Regions from separate parts of the Pseudomonas sp. 3-2 genome, predicted to be linked through region 4. Evidence: predicted binding sites of a transcription regulator. Region 4 holds the regulator's gene; each other region holds the start of a gene.

Region 1 (5,356 bases), 1.4 Mb from region 4:
CCCGGACATGCAGGATCCTTGGGGGAGTTGGGAAGGGAGCGGATTGTACCGAAAAACAGGTGGGAAACGAGTTCCCACCTGTTGCAGGGATCAGACGCGGAACTGGCGCAGCAGCCCGTTCAGTTGTTCGCTGAGCTGGCCGAGTTTCACACTCGCCACGCTCGACTGCTCGGCCGCCAGTGCCGTGCTGTGAGACAAGCCCGCCGCCTGGGTAACGTTCTGGTTGATGTCTTCGACCACGTGCGCCTGTTGCAGCGTTGCGCTGGCAATCGAGGCGTTCAGACCATTGAGGTTGCGCAGGGCCTGGCCGATGGCATTCAGGCTCGCACTGGCCAGGCCGGCCTGTTCGATGGTCAGCTGCGAAGCCTTGCTGCTGTCGCCGATCACCTTCACGGCGGCTTCGGAGTGGTTTTGCAGGCGTTCGATCATCGTCTGGATTTCCGCCGTGGACTTCTGCGTACGCTGCGCCAGCAAACGCACTTCGTCGGCCACCACTGCAAAACCGCGACCCTGTTCGCCGGCCCGAGCCGCTTCAATGGCGGCGTTGAGGGCCAGCAGGTTGGTCTGCTCGGCGATCGAGCGGATCACCTCCAGCACGCTGCCGATCTGTGTGCTTTCAGTCGCCAGCGTGCGGATGACTTCCACCGCTTGATCGATGGTGCCGGAGAGCTTGTCGATCTGTTGCAGGCTGCCGTCGATGTTGATCTGGCCCTGCTGGGCCTGGGCTTCGGCGTCACGCATTTCGCTGGCGGCGTGTTCGGCGTTCTTCGCCACGTCCTGTACGCCGTAGGTCACTTCGTTGACGGCAGTGGCTACCAGCTCCATCTGCTGCGACTGCTGCTGGCTGCGTTGCTGAGCCTGCGCAGCATCGTTGCCCAGCTCGCTGGACGATTGGCCCAATGCACTGGCGGATAGCTGCAAGTCCCCGATCACCCGGCGCAGTTTGGCGGTGAAGGCATTGAAGTGATGCGCCAACTGAGTGACTTCGTCCTGGCCGTGGGTGTCGAGGCTGCGGGTCAGATCGCTTTCGCCGCTGGCGATGTTGGCCATGGCGTTCACGGTTTCCTGCAACGGACGAACGATGCTGCGGGCAATCAGAATCACCAGCAGCGCCATGATCACCGCGATGACCAGTCCGACCACGGATGCCTTGATCACCTGGTCCTGGAACTCGGCCTGCACGTCGTCGACGTACACGCCCGAACCGATGACCCAGCCCCATGGCTCGAACAATTTCACGTAAGAGGTCTTGGCCACCGGTTCACTGGCACCGGGCTTGGGCCAGCGATAGTCGACCATGCCGGCGCCCTTGGCCTTGGCGATGGCGACCATTTCATTGAACACCGCAAAGCCGTCCGGGTCGCGGATCGTCGAGAGGTTCTGGCCTTCGAGTTTGGGATTGGTCGGGTGCATGACCATCACGGGCGTGAGGTCGTTGATCCAGAAATAGTCGTTCTGGTCATAGCGCAGGCCACGGATCGCGGTCAGCGCCTGTTTCTGTGCCACATCGCGGGTCAGGGTTCCTGCGGCTTCGAGGCCTTGGTAGTAAGTCAGCAAACCGCTGGCGGTCTGCACCACATGCTGGGTTTTCTGGGCCTTGGCGTGGTAGAGGTCATCATGGATCTGCTTGAGCATCAACACGCCCAACGTCAACAGCATGACCACGGCCACAATCAAGATGAGCCACAAGCGTCGGCTGATCGACACACTGCGCAAGCTGTTCATAACGCTGTCACTCCGGATTCTTTTTCTTGTAATAAACCACCGCCAGCATCCAACCACGTTTCGGTGACCGGGCATACGCGACCCAAGTCGTAGAACGCGGCAGCGCTATTACGGCTTGTCTGTTAGGATTTCGGCCCCGCGCGTGAAAACCTGAATCGAAATTGATTTTTCACGGAATTTTGACTGTTTCGTGCGGATCCTGTGCGCGCGGAATCGGTACAGCTTTAACCAGCTACGCTGAACGCAGTGAACGTAAAAAATACTATCGGGGCATGCCTCTGTGCATCGCTCTCTGGGGGATTGATGGATCTTTGGACGACCTTGCAGGCACTGATTCTAGGAGTTGTAGAGGGGCTGACGGAGTTTTTGCCCATTTCCAGTACCGGACACCAGATCATTGTTGCCGACTTGCTCGATTTCGGAGGCGAGCGGGCCATGGCGTTCAACATCATCATCCAGCTCGGCGCGATTCTCGCGGTGGTCTGGGAATTCCGACGCAAGATTCTCGACGTGGTCATTGGCCTGCCGACCCAGCCAAGTGCGCGGCGTTTCACCGCCAACCTGCTGATCGCCTTCCTGCCCGCCGTGGTGCTAGGTGTGGTCTTCGCCGACTTGATTCACCACTACCTGTTCAACCCGATCACCGTGGCCGCCGCGCTGGTGGTGGGCGGCATCGTGATGTTGTGGGCCGAGCAGCGTCAGCATGAAGTGCACGCCGAAACGGTCGACGAGATTCGCTGGACGGATGCGCTGAAGATCGGCTTCGCCCAGTGCCTGGCGATGATCCCCGGCACTTCGCGCTCCGGCTCGACCATCATCGGCGGCCTGTTGTTCGGCCTGTCGCGCAAGACCGCCACCGAGTTCTCGTTCTTCCTGGCGATGCCGACCATGGTCGGTGCGGCGGTGTATTCGGGCTACAAGTACCGCGACCTGTTCGTACCGGCGGACTTCCCGGTCTTCGCCATCGGTTTCGTCACCGCGTTCATCTTCGCGATGATCGCGGTGCGCGGCCTGCTCAAGTTCATCGGCAGCCACAGCTATGCGGCGTTTGCCTGGTACCGGATCGTCTTCGGTCTGGTGATTCTGGCAACGTGGCAGTTCGGCTGGGTCGACTGGACGGCAGCCAAGCCATGAGCGACTCCCGCGCACGCCGCCCGGATCGCGGTCCTTCCGGTGGCAATATCCAGCACTTGAAATTGAAACTGGTGGTGCTGCTGATCGTCTGCGCGCTGCCACTGTTCGGCTCATTGTCGATGTGGCTGCGCGGGATTTCCCTGGTGCCGTTGACGGCCTACGGGCTGGTCAGCGTACTGGCGTTTTTCCTGTACTGGGCGGACAAGCGCAAGGCGCGCGCCGACGCCTGGCGTACGCCGGAGAACATTCTGCACGCGGTGGAACTGGCCGGTGGCTGGCCGGGCGCATTGATCGCCCAGCAGGTCTTCCGGCACAAGACGCGCAAGGTGTCGTTTCAGGTGTTGTTCTGGATGATTGTGGCTTTGCATCAGGTGTTCTGGATCGATCAGTTGTTTCTCGGTTCGAACCTCCTGGCGTTGTTCTAAAGCAGCAGCCCGACCTGCACGCGCTTGGGCAGCTTGCTGACCACCAGTTGGTGGGAACGCTGCAGCAAGCCTTGCAGTTCCTCGGCGCCCAGCGGGTAGGGCGGGTGCATGATGATCCATTGCGCCCGGGCAAGGTACGGCGCCGGGTGAATGCCCGGCCGGTCGCAATGACCGAGAAACAGGTCCTTGTCGACCTTGAACGCCAGCGAATCACCGCGCAGCCCCTGCAAGGCGAACATCTTGTTGCCGGCAATCGAAAACACTCGCACGCCACCCCATTTGTAGTCTTCCCTGGCACCGGGCAGGGCCAGGCAGAAGTCCGCGACATCCTGTTCGCTCATCTTTCCTTGTTTCATAACAGCCGTTCTCCACAGGCATTGAACGATTCGACCAGATGATCGATCCATGCGCGCACCGCCGGCATCACCCCGCGCCGATGCGGATACACCGCTTGCAGCCAGCCGCCGGGCAGTGACCAATCAGGCAACAACTGCACCAGCGTGCCGTTGTTCAGTTCCGTTTCGCAATACATCATCGGCAGCAGGGTGAAACCCTGGCCGGCCAGCACACAGGCCTTGCGCACGATGAAGTCGTCGATGCCCAGTCGTGCCTCCAGCGCCAAATCGCAACTCTTGCCGTGCTGATCGAGCAGGCGCACATGCACCATGCGATCGGCCTCCAGGGCGCCCAGCACCGGCAGGTTCTTCAAGTCCTGCGGATGATTGATTTCCACGCCCTGTATAAAGGAAGGGCTTGCGACCACCACCATCTGCGCCTGACGCAGGCGGCGGGTCACCAGCATCGGTTCTTCATCGCCGTGTTCGCGCACGCGCAGGGCCACGTCGATGCCTTCGGTGATCAGGTCGACCCGTCGATTGATCAGGGTGACTTCCAGTTGCACCTGAGGATATTTGCCAAGGAAATTGCTGATCACCACCGGGAGCATTTCATGGGCCAGCCCCGTGGGACTGGAAACCCGCAAGCGTCCGCGAGGCTCGCTGGACATGCTGGCCACTGTTTCATCGGCCATTTCCGCTTCCAGCAGCATGGCCTGACAGTGACGCAGATAGCGTTCGCCGACCGCCGTCAGCTTCAATTGGCGGGTGGTGCGTTGCAGCAAACGTGCGCCGAGGCGTTCTTCAAGCTCGGCGATGCGCCGCGAGAGCCGTGACTTTGGAATGCCGAGCAAGCGGCCGGCGGCGGCGAAACCGCCAGCCTCGACCACTTTGGCGAAATAGTAGAGATCGTTGAGGTCTTGCATCTGGAAGTCCGACTGTTCTATCAGTGGGACAAACTATCGCATTGTTGCCGTCTAATCAGCTATTGGTTTCGTCGGTAGGATTGTCTCCATTCCGTCGCCACCGGCGATTCATTCCAGGAGATTCCACATGAAACTGCTGCACATCGATTCGAGCATTCTGGGCGACAACTCCGCTTCCCGTCAGCTGAGCAGTCAAGTCACTAAAGCCTGGCAAGCCGCCGAGCCAAGCGCTGTTGTGACCTACCGCGATCTGGCCGCTGATGCCATCAGCCACTTCTCGTCGAACACCCTGGTTGCCGCCGGCACCACCGCTGAACTGCGCAACGCCGCACAACAGCACGAAGCCGAACTGAGCGCCACCACCCTGGCCGAATTCATCGCCGCTGACGCCATCGTCGTCGCTGCCCCGATGTACAACTTCACCGTGCCGACCCAGCTCAAAGCCTGGATCGACCGCATCGCCGTCGCCGGCCAGACCTTCCGTTACACCGAAGCCGGCCCTGAAGGCCTGTGCGGCGGCAAGAAGGTAGTGATCGTTTCCACCGCTGGCGGCATCCACGCCGGTCAAGCTTCGGGCGTGGCACACGAAGACTACCTGAAACTGGTCTTTGGCTTCCTCGGCATCACCGACATCGAAGTCGTGCGTGCCGAAGGCCTGGCCTACGGCGAAGAAGTGCGCAACAACGCCATGAGCGCCGCTCAGGCGAAGATCAGCGAGCAGCTGTTCGCCGCCGCGTAAGGCTTGCGTAAAGAACAGCTCCTGTTCAGGCAAATCTCCAAAAACTCTGTATTCTGGTTCCGCAAGGGCCAG
Region 2 (5,356 bases), 1.4 Mb from region 4:
ACGGTGCGCCCGTTGGCCTTGCCGTGGGCGGCGACGTCCATGTAACCCATCTGCAGCGACTTGCCCTGAGACTGAAAGGCAAAGTGCTTGAGGGTGTAGGGATACTCGAAACCCTGCAATTGCGGGCCGTATTGCGGGCCTTCGGCATGAGCGAGCAGGGGCAGGGCGGCGGTCAGCAGCAGGCCGGGCAGCCAGCGGGTCAGCGATACAGACATAGGACAACTCCACAAGAAATCGGCCGATGCTGGAACGGCCGGATTAGGGCGACGTTAAACACAGGCAATCCCCGGGCCCGATCGTTCAACCGAGCCAGCCGAGGGTGAGCATCGCCAGCACCCCGTAGCGGGCGCCTTTGGCGAGAGTGACGATCAACAGAAAACGCCCGAGAGGTTCGCGCATGACCCCGGCGATCAGCGTCAGCGGATCGCCGATGACCGGCAACCAGCTGAGCAGCAACGACCAGTGACCGTAACGCTGATAGTGAACGCGGGCTCGCTCCATATGCCTGGGGCTGACCGGAAACCAGCGCCGGTCCTGAAAGCGTTCCAGCCTGCGCCCCAGCCACCAGTTCACCAGCGAACCGAGGACGTTGCCCAGCGTCGCCACGGCCAACAGCCCCCAAAGCCAATAGCGCTCGCTGACCAGCAGCCCGACCAGCACGGCTTCCGATTGCAGCGGCAACAGCGTCGCCGCACCGAACGCCGCCACAAACAGCCCGAGATAACCCGCCGTCATCAATGGGCCGGGTAATCCGCCACCACCACATCGGCACCGTCTTTCTTCAGGCCGATCACTTGATACGCGTCGCTCATGCCGTCCATTTCCATGCCCGGCGAGCCCATTGGCATGCCCGGTGCGGCAACGCCCAGCAGGTCGTCACGTTTGCTCAGGGCCAGCACCTGTTCCGCCGGAACATGGCCCTCGACGAATTTGCCGTTGATGATTGCCGTGTGGCAGGACGCCAGACGTGGCGGTACGCCGTGTTGCTGCTTGAAGCTGCTCATGTCGCTTTCGACGTGGTCTTCGACCTTGAAGCCATTGGCTTCCAGATGGCTGATCCACTTTTTGCAGCAGCCGCAGTTGGCGTCGCGGTGGACTTCGATCGGAATAAGATCGGCGGCTTGCGCCAGGGAGGAGATGAACAGCGCGCTCAGGGCGGCCAGACGCAGATGGTTTCGCATGAATGGCTCTCGGCTTAGAGGAGAAACGGTCAAAAAAGGAAGGCATTTTGACCGGTTTTTCCTGCCGGGCATCAACGGAGTGTTTCCAAGTGATACGAGGCAGGCCTGCCAACATGATCGTAGATCAAAGCTGACAGGCCACTGAGCGCAAGATGACAAAACGGTCAGCGAACCTTGAACCGCCCCATGATCGCGCTGACCCGGCTGTTGGCTTCCAGCAACTGGCGGGTGTTGAGTTCGCTGGCCTGACCGCTTTCCACCAGCTCATCAACCATGTGGCGGATCTGCACCATGCTGCGGTTGATCTCCTCGGTGACCGCGCTTTGCTGTTCGGCGGCAGTGGCGATCTGGGTGCTGAGGCTGTTGATGTGGCTGACCGAACCGGCCATCTCGTCGAGGCCACTGTTGACTCGCGCCGTGGCATCGGCGGCCGACTGGCAGCTGGCCTGGGTGTTTTCCATGGCGCTGACCGACGAGCTCACGCCCTGGGTCAGACGGCTCAACATCTCGTTGATTTCGGAGGTGCTGGCCTGGGTGCGGGCGGCAAGGGCACGCACTTCATCGGCCACCACCGCAAAGCCGCGACCCTGTTCACCAGCGCGGGCCGCTTCGATGGCAGCGTTGAGCGCCAGCAGGTTGGTCTGGCCGGCAATGGCGCCGATCACGCCGAGGATTTCGGTGATGCGCTGGGCGTCCTGCTGCATGCTTTCGACCTTGTGGGTGGCGCTGGCCACTTCGTCGATCAACGCCACCACGCTGCTTGACGCTTCGCCAACCACCACGCGCGAGCGGTCGGCGTTTTCATTGGCGCGTTGGGTGAACGCGGCGGTTTCGGCAGCATTTTGCGCGACGCTTTCGGCGGTCGAACTCATTTCATTGATTGCAGTAACCGTCTGGTCGGTTTCCGAGGCGTGGCGCAGCAGAATCTGGCTGGTGTGCGCCGAGGTGCGTTGCAGGTTGTCGAGGCTCGAGGCCATGGCGCCGGTGGCCTGGGTCACTTCGCCGATCATGTTCTGCAGGTAGGCGATGAAGGTATTGACCGAGTGCCCGATGGCACCGAGCTCATCTTCAGCGCGGATGGTGATGCGCCGGGTCAGGTCGGCATCGCCGCTGGACAGCGAATCGATGTTGGCTTTCAGCGCTTTCATGCGCGAAATTAGTTGGCGAATCGCGTAGACCTGCAGCAGCACCAGCAGGATCACCAGCGGAATCTGCAACAGGCTCAGGCTGCTGAGCACGTCATCACGCTGGGCGGTGAGCATTTTGGTCGGCAGCGCGGTGGCGAGGAACCACGGGGTGCCTTCGATCGGGCGCATGAAGAAGGTGCTGGCTTCACCGTGATTGTCGAATTCGACGCGCTGCGCCTGATCGCGGTTTTGCAGCCCGGCCTTGACCTGGCTGGCGAAGGTCGAGCCACCGGCCAGTTCGCTGATGTTCTTCAGCACGATCGGCCCGCTGATGCGCGAGCTGTTGCTGATGATCTTGCCGTCAGCCTCGACGATCAGCATTTCGGCGTTGAGGTCTTTTTCCTTGCGCGCCACCAGATCGTTGAAGAAGCCCAATGTCACGTCGATGGTCGAGACGCCCCAGGCGCTGCCGTTTTTCTGGATGGCCATGGCGCAGTTGGTGCGCGGTTCGGCGCTGGCGTCATCTTTATAGGCAGCGGCCCACGCGCATTGGCCGCGCGGGGTCTGCATGCCGCCCTTGTACCAGCTCTGGTCGTAATAGTTGGGGGCTGCGTCGCTGTTCCAGAAGGTGTTCACCGCCAGTTTGCCGGAGGCGTCGCGGTGCCAGAACGTACTGAACTTGTTGCGTCCGGCCTCACGCTGGTCGGGCAACGGCCAGATGCCGCCGCCGAATACTTTGAGCTCGCCGTATTGATCCACCAGCCCCGGCAACACGGTGTCGATGGCTGCGCTGTCGAGCAGCGGGATGGTCTGGGTGATGCTGCGCTGTTGCGCCTGGACCTTGTTCAGTTCGCCCTGGATCTGCTCGGCCACTTCAGCAATGCGATTGAGCACCACCTGTTCTTCGGTATGGCGCAGCTTGGGCGCGACCAGCTGGCTGATGCCGACCACGGTCAGCACCGACAACAACAGAATGAACAGAACCAGAAACAGCGTGTAGCGAGCCTGAATGGTGCGGAATGCGGGCATGGAAACCGGTCCTTGAGCAGGGATTCTTATTGTGGGCAGGGGGAAAACAGCGCGGGTTTCCTAACGTATCGTCGCGACTTCGGGAAGCTTTAGGTACTTGCGTCCTAAAAGATGCAATCCCGACCGATGGAGCGTATCCGGCCTGATACACGAGGACTAACTGTCCCGAACATTAGAGCGATAAACCCACTTTCATCACATTGTCATGAATGCTCTGGTCCCGTATTTCCGGGGCTGTTGTCGGTTTTTATCGTGAATGTACGAAAATTGTAAAAAAGTGCAGAAAGGAGTTGGTGCCATTAGTTTGCCGGCCGATACTCCGGGCAACTCAAAAGTCGTCCAACAAGGAATTTTTCATGTTTTCCTCGCAAGGAGCCTGCTCATGACTATCGGCTATACCGGTGCCTGGCAACCCAAGGCGGGTTTGCTGGTTCGAGACACAGGAAGCTCGAGCAAACCGGTTTCCCAAAGCGTGAAGGTCAAGCAGATGCTGGCTCTGGTCGGCAACGACCCCAACGCAATCAGCATCGCCGAGATGGACAAGCAGGGTCTGCACAAGAACATCAAGGGTTTCGATCCCACCAATGTTTCGGCCAAACAATTGGGCAGCCTCAGTGCAATGCTGCGCAGCCGTGGCCTGATTTCCGAAGTCACGTCCATTACTCTGCTCAACGCCGGCGACAAGTTTGATCGCTTCGGCATTCAGAAGGATCCGGACGCCAAGTTCAATGCGCTGGAGTACTTCGCAACGCAACTGGATACCATCCAGAACAACAATCTCAAGGGCAACAAGTACGCCAATACGTTGATCCCCGAGTACAAGAAAGCCATCTATGTGCTGCAGAATTTGCAGACCTACGGTCAGGGTGGGGAGCGCAAGCCTCCTACCGACAAGGGTGTCAGCGCCAAGGCGTGATCACGCAGGCCCGCCCGGTTAACGGAGCGGGCCTCGTCGTTCATGGCACATTGAGTTCCCGACGCCGCATGTCTTCCTGCAGACGTTGCATCCGCGGACAGTGCAATGTCAGCGTTCCTGGCTGGAACCCGCGATGAAACAGGGCCAGCCATCCCGAGCCTTTTTCATCGGGCGCCAGCCCGGTGAAGGTGAAGTCCATGGTCGACAACTGGCGCCAGGCACTGTCGAAACCCTGCGCGAGTCTGAGCCTGATCGAAATCAGCCAATGGTCCGGCAACTGCTGCAGTTGCTTGAGCAATCCGTCGTCAAGCGATTCCAATACGCCGTCATAGCGCCCCCAACGCTGATCCAGTTGTATGGGGTCGCCGACCCAGGGTGATGGGTTGTCCCGTGTCCCGAACATGTCGACCATCTGCTGCATGAACTCGCGGCAGCCATCCGGCCATGCGAGGCTTGGCAACGGTCGCTGGTATCCGTCGATCTGGAGATAGCCGAGCACCAACGACTCCGGCACCGGTTCGCCAAAGGGCGAAGGGGCATGATCGGGTAGCAGCCCGGTGTTGTGAAACCCCAGACGGGCGGCCATCCGTTGCGTGTAGGGATGGTGGGTCATCTGCTTGATCGTCACGCCGTGGCATCCGAGCGCCTGGGCATGAACCAGCAATTGCCGGCTCAGTCGGGTGGCCACGTTCTGGCCACGGCTCTGCGGATCCACCACGCTCAATGCGAGTTCGGCAATGCGCGACTCCTTGTCGCGAATCAATGCCGCGTGCCCCAGAATCTTTCCCTCCGACACCGCCACCAATGAATGCCAGCGACCGCCGACATGGTTCTGCGTGATCATGCGCGGCAGGTAAACATGGGGCTGAGCGTATTGGTTGGCGTAGACCTTTCTGAAAAGCTGGCTGACGGCACGGGCGTCGCTGTTACGGTAACTGCGCAGGATCAGGGTTTCCATCAACGGTCCTCCCGGTGCAGATTGTCGTATACCCGCAGATCGACTACACGCTGCTGTTTACCTGACCGAGGATGGCGTGACAGTGACTGAATCGTGCAGCGCCGGATCTGCAATTCGAGCAAATGCCCGGTGCTCAATTCTTCGA
Region 3 (5,356 bases), 3.1 Mb from region 4:
GAAGAACACCACGTAAGTGAAGGGGCCGGTTTTTTTGTCGAGCGCCGGCCTGCCACTGGCAGCGGAGGCCGGGCTGACGGTCAGGGAGGGAGTAGCCATGGGCGGACAATCCTGAGCGGGGGAAGGAGTGTCGCCCATGATCGTTGCTAAATATTACAGAGAGGCTGCGACAGATCAGTGTTTGGCGGATTAGCCGCGCCGCCGGTCTTAATAATCCCGGCGTTTGCGAAACGCCCAGCGCCCGGCGATCACGGTAAACGTTGCCACCAGCGCCACCAGAATCCAGAACCCCTCCGGGTCGGTGGCCAGTGGCACACCGCCGACGTTCATGCCGAAGAAACCGGCAATGATGTTGATCGGCAGCGCCAGCACCGTGACCACGGTCAGGGTGAACAGCGTGCGGTTGCTCTGTTCGTTGAGGTTGGCGGCGATCTCTTCCTGCAACAGCTTGATCCGCTCGCCCAGAGCCGTGAGGTCGTTGATGATCAGCGCGAACTCCTCGGTGGACTTGCGCAGCTCCTTCACGTCTTCCTTCTGCAGCCACGGCGGCGGCCGATTGAGCAGGCGCAGCAGCGAACCCGGTTCCAGCGCCAGCAGTCGTTGCAGGCGCACCAGCACTCGCCGGTTGGCACCGAGTTCGGCGCGGTTGGTCGACAGCCGCGAGGAGAGCAATTCGTCCTCGACCTGATCGACGCTCATGCTGGTCTTGCGCACGATCTGGGTCAGCACTTCGCCCTGATCGCGCAGCAGGTGCACCAGCAGTTCCAGCGGCGAACGAAAACACTCGCCGGACTTCACCGACGAACGCAGCTTGTCCACTGAGTGCAGCGGTTGCAGACGCGCACTGACGATCAGTTTGCTGCGCACGCAGACCCACAACGTCGAAACGTCTGAAGAAACCATGCTGCTGAGGTTGAACACCACATCGTTGACCACCGCCAGCAACGCCGAATCGACATGCTCGATGCGGGTCGAACGCGAACCTTCGTGCAGCGCTTCGAAAAATTCTTCGGGCAACTGCAGATGGCTTTTCATCCAGCGCTCGCACGCGGCGTGGGCCAGGTTCAGGTGCAGCCAGAGAAACTCATCGCTGTCGCTATCGTCTTGCAGGCAGCGCAGGGCGGTCGCCGAATCCACCTCGCGCCCGCGTTCGCCGGGGCGAAATCGAAAGCCGTAAAGCAGGCCGAACAGGTCAGGATCGCGATGGCTGATATCGAGGCTGTGGTTCATGAAGGCTCGCTGCGAGGAGGCGTCTGTCGCGGGATTTGCAGATTCACCTGAGCCGCATCATCGCAATGTCACATGACGCTTGTGTGACAGCAAAATGACGTCAAATCAACGCGTTACCGGCCGTCGGAAATGACTCAAGAAGGCCTCTGGCACGCCGATCACGCATGAGTTAGGTTGCGCGCCTTCGGCCAAGAGCCAAGGTCCGCCGACACGGATGTCCGGCTAAAAAATCACGTCTTACCGGACGTGCCTCATCCCTGTCCCGAGTACCTGCAATGCTGCAAAAATCCCTGAGAGCGCAAATTCTCGCCCTGCTGAGCGGCAGCCTGCTGGCGATGCTGTTGATCGCGCTGGCCTGCTTTCACTTCCTGTCCAACGGCGTGCAGAGTTACAGCCAGTTGATCGCCGGCCCCTTGCACACTTCGCAACTGATCGACGAAGCCAACCTGCAATTCAAGGTGCAGGTCCAGGAGTGGAAAAACGTCCTGCTGCGCGGCAAGCAACCGGCGGATCTGGCCAAGTACTGGGGCCAGTTCGAAGACCGTCAGCGCGATGTGCAGGGCATCCTCGGTGAGCTGGCCAACCAGAAAGGCCTCGAGCCTGCGCTGAAAACCCGCATCGAACGCCTGCGCGAAGAACATCGTCTGCTCGGCGCTGCGTACCAGAAGGGTCGTGATGCCTACGTCGCCGCCGGTGCCGATCCGACTGCTGGCGATGCCGCCGTCAAAGGCGTTGACCGTGCCGCCAGCGATCAGATGAGCGAACTGGTCGCCGAGTTGCGCAAGCAGGGCACCGAGCAATCGGCGCAGATCAGCGCCAGTGCTGATCGCACTGTGTGGCTGGGGCTGCTGGTGATGCTCGCGTCGGGTTTGCTGATTGGTTTGCTGAGCCTGTGGCTGGTCAACCGCAACCTGGTCGAGCCGATCCGCAAGCTCATCGACTATGTCACCCAATTGAGCAAGGGCCGTCTGGTCGAGCGCGTGGTCAGCGACCGTCAGGACGAACTGGGCAACCTGGCGGCTGCCGCCAACACCCTGCGCGATTTCCTCGCCGAAACCTTCAATCATCTGCAACGCAGCGCCAAGGATCTGGACAGTGCCAGCGGTGAGTTGAACGCCATCGCCACCGTCATGGCCGGCGGCACCAATGAGCAGTTCAGCCGCACCGATCAGGTGGCCACGGCGATGAACGAAATGTCCGCCACTGCCCAGGAAGTCGCCCGTCATGCGGCCGACGCCGCTCGTGCTGCCGACGATGCCGACCAGTCCGCGCAACAGGGCGAGAAGGTCATGCAGAGCACCATCCACAGCATCACCCAGATGCGTGGCGAAATCGCCAACACCGCCACGGTCATCCGTCGTCTGGAAGCCGACAGCGGCCGCATCGGCAAGGTGCTGGAAGTGATTCGCGGGATCGCTGAGCAGACCAACCTGCTGGCGCTCAACGCCGCCATCGAAGCGGCCCGTGCCGGTGAAGCCGGGCGTGGTTTTGCGGTGGTTGCCGATGAGGTGCGCAACCTCGCGCAGCGTACGGCGGAGTCGATCATCGAGATCAACCAGATCATCCACAGCGTGCAGACCGGCGCGGTGGATGCGGCCCACGCCATCGACAGCGGCCAGACCCGCAGCGATGAAAGCGTCGAGCAAGTGACCCAGGCCGGCGCCATGCTCGAGCGCATCACCCACGCGGTGGAAGCAATCCGCGACATGAACCGTCAGATCGCCACGGCAGCCGAAGAGCAGACCTCGGTGGCCGAAGACATCTCGCGCAACCTGACCGAGATCACCTCGATCGCCAGCACCAACCTCGACAACGTGCAGCGCACCGAAAGCGCCAGCCAGAACCTGCATGGCCTGTCCGGCCAACTGAACGACGTCACCGCTCGCCTGAGCGTCTGACCGGCCAGGGACTGTGTACCGGTTCGGATACCGAGTCGGTACACAGTCGATCTCAATTCGTGCAGACCGCCGCCGATGCCCGGTTATCTATCACCGGCATTGGAGATTTCCCATGGTCAGCATCACGTCTGTTTCGATCAATCAGACCGTCACTACGTCTACCAGCAAAACCTCGATTGCCGACACGGGCGACGACACCTCGACCACTGCGGCGGCCAGCACTGGCGTGAAGGCAGACACCAGCAAAGTGGCGGCGGGCGGTGGCGCGGCGCCGGCGGGCGACAGCAGTTCCAGCAGCGATGAATCGGATACGGTGAAGGAACTGCGCAAGCAGATTGCCGAGCTGCAGAAGCAGTTGCAGGAAGAGCAGCAGGCGTTGCAAGCGGCTCAGGCCAAGCAGGAAAGTCAGGACGCCAAGGCTGCGGATGTGGCGGCTGCACAATCGCAGATCGCGACGACGTCGGCTTCGTTGCAGACGGCGACGGCGGCGTTGTTGGCGGCGTTGCAGGATTCGGACAGCGGTACTTCCGGCTCGCTGGTCAGCACCTCAGCTTAAGGTCACCACAAAACAATGTGGGAGCGAGCCTGCTCGCGATGGCGTCCGGTCAGCCGATTCAATATTGACTGATCCAGCGCTATCGCGAGCAGGCTCGCTCCCACGGGGATTGTTGGGGTGAATCAAGTGTCTTGCTTGTTGCTCAACACTTTGCCGGTGGTGGCATCGAAGTCCACATCGAATTCTTTGCCATCGGCAGTTTTGAGTTCAACTTCGTACTCATAACCATTGAAGTGGTTATCCAGGTCGGTGTCGGTAATGGTCGCACCCGGATGCAGTTTCAGCGCTTCTGCGTTCATCGACTCCAGCGATTTGATCTTGCCTTCCTTGACCAGTTGCGGGATCTGGTCAACGCGAACGTCAGCCTGGGCCAGGCCAGCGGTGAGGGTCAGGGCGGCAGCGGTAAACAGGGCAGTCAAAGTTTTCATCGGTTATTCCTTTGGGTGATTCGTTTAAGTGAGTTCAGGTTAATCGCCGCAACTTAATTCACCCTTAAAACGCAGCGAGCAGGCCGGACTCCCCGAGGGAGCGAGCCTGCTCGCGATACTGACGCCCGAATTTGCAGATCAGAAGCCGTTGTTCTTCAACACCTGATCCACACTGGCGGCGGCCGGGCGTTTGTAGAACTTCAGCAGTTCGCTGGCGCGGTTGGTGAAGATGCCGTCGACGCCGGCGGCCATGACTTTCTCGAAGTCCACCGGCTCATCCACGGTGTAGACGTGCACCAGCAGGCCCTGATCGTGGGTGTACTGGTTCATCCAGGGCTGCACCAGATCCGAATAGCTCTGATCGCCGCCGTGGGTCAGCTTCGCCGAAGGACCAGTGCCGATCGCGCCCTGAGCCTTGGCGTAGTCGATCCACTGCTTGAACTCGGCTTCGGATTTCGGCTCCTGCTTACCGTAGAAAGCGTTCTTGTCCTTCTCGCCGGATTCGGCAAAGGTCACTTTGGATTTCGGCTCGATGCTGCCTTCGCCGACCCACAGCAACAGGATTTTCGGCACCTGCGGCATTTCCTTCTGCAGCATTTCCAGGCTGCTCTTCTCGAACGTCTGCAGGATCACCTTGCCTTTGCCCTGACCGACACCGAGAGCGCTTTTCGCCAGTTTCGAACCGGCCGGGCTCAACCAGCCGCGATCCTGGAGTTTTTCCTTCAGGTCATGCTCGATCCCCGGAAACAGCTTCGGCTCCTTGGTTTCAATGTACAGGCCGGGTTTGTGCTTTGGGTTGGCCTGGGCGATGTCGATGATTTCGTCGAGGGTCAGAATCTTCAGACCGACGTAGGACGGGCGGGCGCGATCCGGGTACTTGGCGTTGTACCAGCTGCCGGCGTCGAGGGTTTTCAGTTCGGCCATGGTGAAGGCATTGGCCGGGCTGTCCTTGCGCTCCGGGAACTTGGTGGCGACGTCGGTGGTGCGTTGCAGGTTGTCGTCGTGCAGGGCGAACAGCACGCCGTCCTTGCTGCGTTGCAAATCCATTTCCAGGTAATCGGCGCCCAGGTCGCGGGCCAGTTTGTAGGACGCAGCGGTGGATTCCGGGGCATCGAAGGAGGCGCCACGGTGGGCGATCACCGCCGGGTGCGGAATGCCGTGAGTGGCGGCCAGTGCGACGGGGCTCGACTGGTTGGCGGCGTGGGCCTGACCGAGGCCGAGCATCAGGCTCAGCAGCAGTGCGC
Region 4 (5,356 bases):
AGGCGTTGCAACAGCCGAAGCATTGCCAGCAGTCACGACCGCACCGGTGGCGACGTCAGTGAATTTGCCTTTGCCATGCAGATCGTCGAGCAGCGATTCGAACTCGTGGTCGCTGATCAGATCGCTACCGGCCGCAGCGGCTGCCGGAGCCGCCGGCGCAGGCACCGAAGCAATCGCCGACTCCAGCGCATCGACGGCAAAGTTGCCCTTGCCGTGCAACTGATCGAGCAAGGCTTCGAATTCGTCGTCGGTAATGTCCGAGCTGTCGCCCGCCGCCGGGGCAGCAGGTGCAGCGGCCGCCGGAGCTACGGCGTCGGCCGCGAACTGGCCTTTGCCATGCAACTGGTCGAGCAGCGACTCGAACTCGGCGTCGGTGATTTCATCGCTGGCCGCTTCGGTGGAAGCAGGCGCAGCGGCAGCCGCCGGGGCTTCGGCTTCGGCCTTGACGGCGTTCAGCGAGTCCAGCAACTGTTCAAATTCGTTATCGGTGATGTCGCCCGAATCGCCTTCGACGACCAGCTCTTCGATCATCTCGGCAACCGGCGAAGCCGGGGCTTCATCCGCCGATTGCGGTTCGGCCAGACGCGCCAGGGCAGCCAGCAGTTCCGGGGTGGCGGCGGTGATCGGGCTGCGATCGCGGACTTCGCTGAACATGCTGTTCACCGCGTCCAGCGCTTCGAGCACCACGTCCATCAGTTCTGCATCGACGCGTCGTTCACCCTTGCGCAGGATGTCGAACACGTTTTCGGCGATGTGACAGCACTCCACCAGCTCGTTGAGCTGAAGGAAGCCGGCGCCCCCTTTTACAGTGTGGAAACCGCGAAAAATTGCGTTGAGCAGATCTGCGTCATCCGGGCGGCTTTCCAGCTCGACCAGTTGTTCGGACAGTTGCTCAAGAATCTCGCCGGCCTCAACCAGGAAATCCTGAAGGATCTCTTCATCGGCGCCGAAGCTCATTAATGGGGTGCTCCTACAGGTCTAAAAACCCAAAAAACCTATAATTCCAAAACTCTAGAATCCAAGGCTGGATAACAAATCGTCCACATCGTCCTGACCGGACACAACGTCTTCTCGTTTATCGGCATGAATCTGCGGACCTTCACCCTGCGAGAGATGTTTTTGTGGATCTTTTTCAGCAAGCATCGCCGCACGGTCATGTTCGATGCCCGCAAAGCGGTCCACCTGGCTGGCCATGAGCACGAGCTTGAGCAGGTTGCTTTCGACTTCGGTGACCAATTGGGTCACGCGCTTGATCACCTGGCCGGTGAGGTCCTGGTAATCCTGGGCGAGCAGAATGTCATTCAGATTGCTCGACACCGCGCGGTTGTCCGCGCTGCTGCGTGCCAGAAAACCGTCGACCCGGCGCGCCAGTTCACGGAACTCTTCAGCCCCGACCTCACGACGCATGAAACGGCCCCAATCGGCGCTCAAGGCCTGGGCTTCGTCAGCCAGGCCATTGACCACAGGGGTCGCGCTTTCCACCAGATCCATGGTGCGGTTGGCGGCAGCTTCGGTCAGTTTGACCACGTAGCCCAGGCGCTCGGTAGCGTCGGTAATCTGCGACACTTCCTCAGCCTGCGGCATGTGCGGATCGATCTGGAAATTGACGATCGCACTGTGCAGTTCACGTGTGAGCTTGCCCACTTCCTGGTACAGGCCACGGTCACGGGTCTGATTGAGCTCATGGATCAGTTGCACCGCGTCGCCGAACTTGCCTTTTTCAAGGCTTTCGACCAGTTCGACCGCGTGTTTTTTCAGGGTCGACTCAAAATCGCCCTGTGAAGATTCGTTATGCTCCATAGCTCCCCCGCGCGTTCATCAGCCGATGCGTTCGAAAATCTTCTCGATTTTTTCTTTCAACGCCTGGGCCGTGAAAGGTTTGACCACATAGCCGTTCACGCCGGCCTGGGCCGCTTCGATGATCTGCTCGCGCTTGGCTTCAGCGGTCACCATCAGCACCGGCAGGTGCTTGAGCTTTTCATCGGCGCGCACGTGGCGCAGCAGGTCGATACCGGTCATGCCGGGCATGTTCCAGTCGGTCACCAGAAAGTCGATGCTGCCGCTGTTGAGCACCGGAATGGCAGTGGTGCCATCGTCGGCTTCAACGGTGTTGGTGAACCCCAGATCACGCAACAGGTTCTTGATGATCCGCCGCATCGTTGAGAAGTCATCAACGATGAGGATTTTCATGTCTTTGTTCAATTCGACCTCCAAGCAGTCTTAAACGCGCCCAGCACCTGGACGCGCCATTTCAATCAATCCGGCAAAACACTCGACGACTGTCTGGAGCACAACAGATCGAGACCGGTGCCGTTCACCACCGCACCAGCCTCGTTCGCAGTGTCCCCACACTGCCTTCAGCGCGCTCGCCACTCCCCCAAACGCCCCCGCAAGCGGGCCGCGCACTGGCTGTGTAACTGGCTGACCCGCGATTCACTGACGCCAAGGACTTCACCGATCTCCTTGAGGTTCAGCTCTTCGTCGTAGTACAGCGCCAACACCAGTCGCTCACGCTCCGGCAAATTGGCAATCGCGTCCGCCAGCGCGGCCTGGAAACGTTCGTCTTCCAGATCGCGCGACGGCTCCAGATGAGCACTGGCGCCATCCTCGTGCAGCCCTTCGTGTTCGCCGTCCTGCAACAGGTCGTCGAAACTGAACAGCCGGCTGCCCAGGGTGTCGTTCAAAATCCCGTAGTAATCGTCGAGACTCAATTGGAGTTCGGCCGCAACTTCGTGATCTTTAGCGTCACGGCCGGTTTTAGCTTCAATCGAGCGAATTGCGTCGCTGACCATACGGGTGTTGCGGTGAACCGAGCGCGGTGCCCAATCCCCTTTTCGGACTTCATCGAGCATCGCACCGCGGATCCGGATGCCCGCGTACGTTTCAAAACTGGCGCCCTTGCTGGCGTCGTATTTGGTCGAGACTTCGAGCAGGCCGATCATCCCGGCCTGGATCAGGTCTTCGACCTGCACACTGGCCGGCAATCGCGCCAGCAAGTGGTAGGCGATGCGTTTGACCAGTGGCGCGTAACGCTCGATCAGCTCGTACTGCGCGTCACGCGCCGACTTTTTGTAAAGGTTCATACCGCTGGCGGTCATAGCACAGGTCCTGCCGTTTGCTGCACGAGGCGCTCGACGAAAAATTCGAGGTGGCCGCGCGGGTTGGCGGGCAGCGGCCAGGTGTCGACCTTCTGTGCGATCGCCTTGAACGCCAGCGCGCACTTGGAACGCGGGAAGGCTTCATAGACCGCACGCTGCTTCTGCACCGCCTTGCGCACGCTTTCGTCGTACGGCACCGCGCCGACGTATTGTAGGGCGACGTCGAGGAAGCGATCCGTGACCTTGGTCAACTTGGCGAACAGGTTGCGACCTTCCTGCGGGCTCTGGGCCATGTTGGCCAGGACGCGGAAGCGGTTCATGCCGTAGTCGCGGTTGAGCAGTTTGATCAGCGCGTAAGCGTCGGTGATCGAGGTCGGCTCGTCGCAGACCACCAGCAACACTTCTTGCGCCGCGCGAACGAAACTGACTACCGAGTCACCGATACCCGCAGCGGTGTCGATCACCAGCACGTCGAGGTTGTCGCCGATGTCGCTGAACGCCTGGATCAGGCCGGCATGCTGGGCCGGGCTCAGGTGAACCATGCTCTGGGTGCCGGAAGCGGCCGGCACGATGCGGATCCCGCCGGGGCCCTGCAACAGCACGTCGCGCAGCTCGCAGCGGCCTTCGATCACGTCGGCCAGGGTGCGTTTTGGGGTGAGGCCCAGCAGAACGTCGACGTTCGCCAGCCCCAGGTCGGCGTCCAGCAGCATGACCCGACGGCCAAGCTCTGCCAGCGCCAGGGACAAGTTCACTGACACATTAGTCTTGCCGACGCCACCTTTGCCGCCGGTCACCGCGATCACCTGTACGGGATGCATGCTGCCCATGTTATTTCTTTACCTTGTCTTGCATAGACGGAGGCCACATTACTGGCTGCGCGTTCACAACCGGAACAATGCATGGCAGACCATCGATGTAGGTACAAAAACGGTTCATTACCTCAGCCAACCTGCTTGGTCGGACTGTGGTAGATATCAGCGAACATGTCAGCCATGGCTTCTTCGCTGGGTTCTTCCTGCATTTGCACACTGACGGCGCGGCTGACCAGTTGATGACGGCGCGGCAGATGCAGATCATCCGGAATACGCGGCCCATCGGTCAGGTAGGCGACCGGCAGTTCGTGACTGATCGCCAGGCTCAGCACTTCGCCAAGGCTGGCCGTCTCATCCAGTTTAGTCAGGATGCAGCCGGCGAGCCCGCAACGCTTGTAACTGTGATACGCGGCGGTTAGAACCTGTTTCTGGCTGGTGGTTGCCAGCACCAGATAATTTTTCGACCGAATGCCACGACCGGCCAGGCTTTCCAGCTGCATGCGCAGCGCCGGATCGCTGGCCTGCAGGCCGGCGGTATCGATCAGCACCACGCGTTTGCGCAGCAGTGGATCCAGCGCCTGCACCAGGGACTGGCCCGGATCGACGTGGGTCACCGACACATTGAGGATGCGACCCAGAGTCTTGAGCTGCTCCTGCGCGCCGATGCGGAAACTGTCCATGCTCACCAGCGCGATGTTCTGCGCGCCGTACTTGAGCACGTAGCGGGCGGCCAGTTTGGCGAGGGTGGTGGTCTTGCCCATGCCGGCCGGGCCGACCATGGCAATCACCCCACCCTCTTCCAACGGCTCGACTTCCGGTACGGCAATCATTCGTGCCAAGTGCGCCAGCAACATGCGCCAGGCCTGACGCGGTTCGTCGATCTCGGTGATCATCGACAGCAGATCACGGGACAACGGGCCGGACAAACCGATGCGTTGCAGACGACGGTACAGATTGGCCTGGGCCGGACGGCTGCCTTGCAGCTGGTTCCAGGCCAGGGTGCCGAGTTGCACTTCCATCAGTTCGCGCAGGCTGTTGAGCTCGAAGCGCATCGAGTCCAGTGCACGCGGGTCGACGCCAGCGGCGGCCGGTGCAGGCGCCGGGGCTGGGCGGGCCGGCGCCTCGTAAGTGGGTTCGGTCAGGGGTTCGGCAGCGGTCAGCGGCAGGCCGGCCGTCAACGGCAGCCCGGCGAACAACTGGCGATTGGTGTTGCCGTCGGCTTCGCCACGCAGGCTCAGTTCGGCCTGGGCGGTGACGATGCGCGACTGGGTCTTGCGCAGCTCATCCTCGAGTTCCATGTTCGGAACACGCGGGGCCAGCGCCGACAGTTTGTAATCGAGCGCCGCCGTCAGCTCGACGCCGCCGGCGATGCGGCGGTTGCCAATGATGGCGGCATCAGCGCCCAGCTCATCACGAACCAGCTTCATGGCCTGACGCATATCGGCG

The links. Region 4 encodes FliA, which starts transcription of late flagellar genes. Its sites were predicted from a motif close to CTAAAGTTTNNNNNNNNNNNGCCGNTAA; they were not measured.
Region 1: the regulator FliA is predicted to act here: its motif matches at 1,853-1,880, upstream of K3819_RS14405 (methyl-accepting chemotaxis protein).
Region 2: the regulator FliA is predicted to act here: its motif matches at 3,403-3,430, upstream of K3819_RS14170 (methyl-accepting chemotaxis protein).
Region 3: the regulator FliA is predicted to act here: its motif matches at 1,364-1,391, upstream of K3819_RS22270 (methyl-accepting chemotaxis protein).

Annotation. Positions count from the first base shown of each region.
Region 1 covers NZ_CP081200.1:3,194,382-3,199,737, forward strand. Annotated here, with positions in the region: gene pnuC (nicotinamide riboside transporter PnuC) at 1-9, opposite strand, end outside; gene K3819_RS14405 (methyl-accepting chemotaxis protein) at 91-1,725, opposite strand; gene K3819_RS14410 (undecaprenyl-diphosphate phosphatase) at 2,029-2,859, shown strand; gene K3819_RS14415 (DUF1294 domain-containing protein) at 2,856-3,284, shown strand; gene K3819_RS14420 (MmcQ/YjbR family DNA-binding protein) at 3,281-3,640, opposite strand; gene K3819_RS14425 (LysR substrate-binding domain-containing protein) at 3,637-4,545, opposite strand; gene K3819_RS14430 (FMN-dependent NADH-azoreductase) at 4,673-5,284, shown strand.
Region 2 covers NZ_CP081200.1:3,144,758-3,150,113, forward strand. Annotated here, with positions in the region: gene K3819_RS14155 (alpha/beta fold hydrolase) at 1-215, opposite strand, end outside; gene K3819_RS14160 (YqaA family protein) at 301-735, opposite strand; gene K3819_RS14165 (DUF411 domain-containing protein) at 735-1,181, opposite strand; gene K3819_RS14170 (methyl-accepting chemotaxis protein) at 1,346-3,337, opposite strand; gene K3819_RS14175 (hypothetical protein) at 3,720-4,253, shown strand; gene K3819_RS14180 (GNAT family N-acetyltransferase) at 4,294-5,211, opposite strand; gene K3819_RS14185 (phenylacetate--CoA ligase family protein) at 5,211-5,356, opposite strand, start outside.
Region 3 covers NZ_CP081200.1:4,919,480-4,924,835, reverse strand. Annotated here, with positions in the region: gene K3819_RS22280 (inorganic phosphate transporter) at 1-99, opposite strand, end outside; gene K3819_RS22275 (transporter) at 208-1,230, opposite strand; gene K3819_RS22270 (methyl-accepting chemotaxis protein) at 1,506-3,128, shown strand; gene K3819_RS22265 (hypothetical protein) at 3,241-3,684, shown strand; gene K3819_RS22260 (PepSY domain-containing protein) at 3,807-4,112, opposite strand; gene K3819_RS22255 (glycerophosphodiester phosphodiesterase) at 4,251-5,356, opposite strand, start outside.
Region 4 covers NZ_CP081200.1:1,773,552-1,778,907, reverse strand. Annotated here, with positions in the region: gene K3819_RS08065 (chemotaxis protein CheA) at 1-957, opposite strand, end outside; gene K3819_RS08060 (protein phosphatase CheZ) at 1,012-1,800, opposite strand; gene K3819_RS08055 (chemotaxis response regulator CheY) at 1,819-2,190, opposite strand; gene fliA (RNA polymerase sigma factor FliA) at 2,358-3,098, opposite strand; gene fleN (flagellar synthesis regulator FleN) at 3,095-3,925, opposite strand; gene flhF (flagellar biosynthesis protein FlhF) at 4,039-5,356, opposite strand, start outside.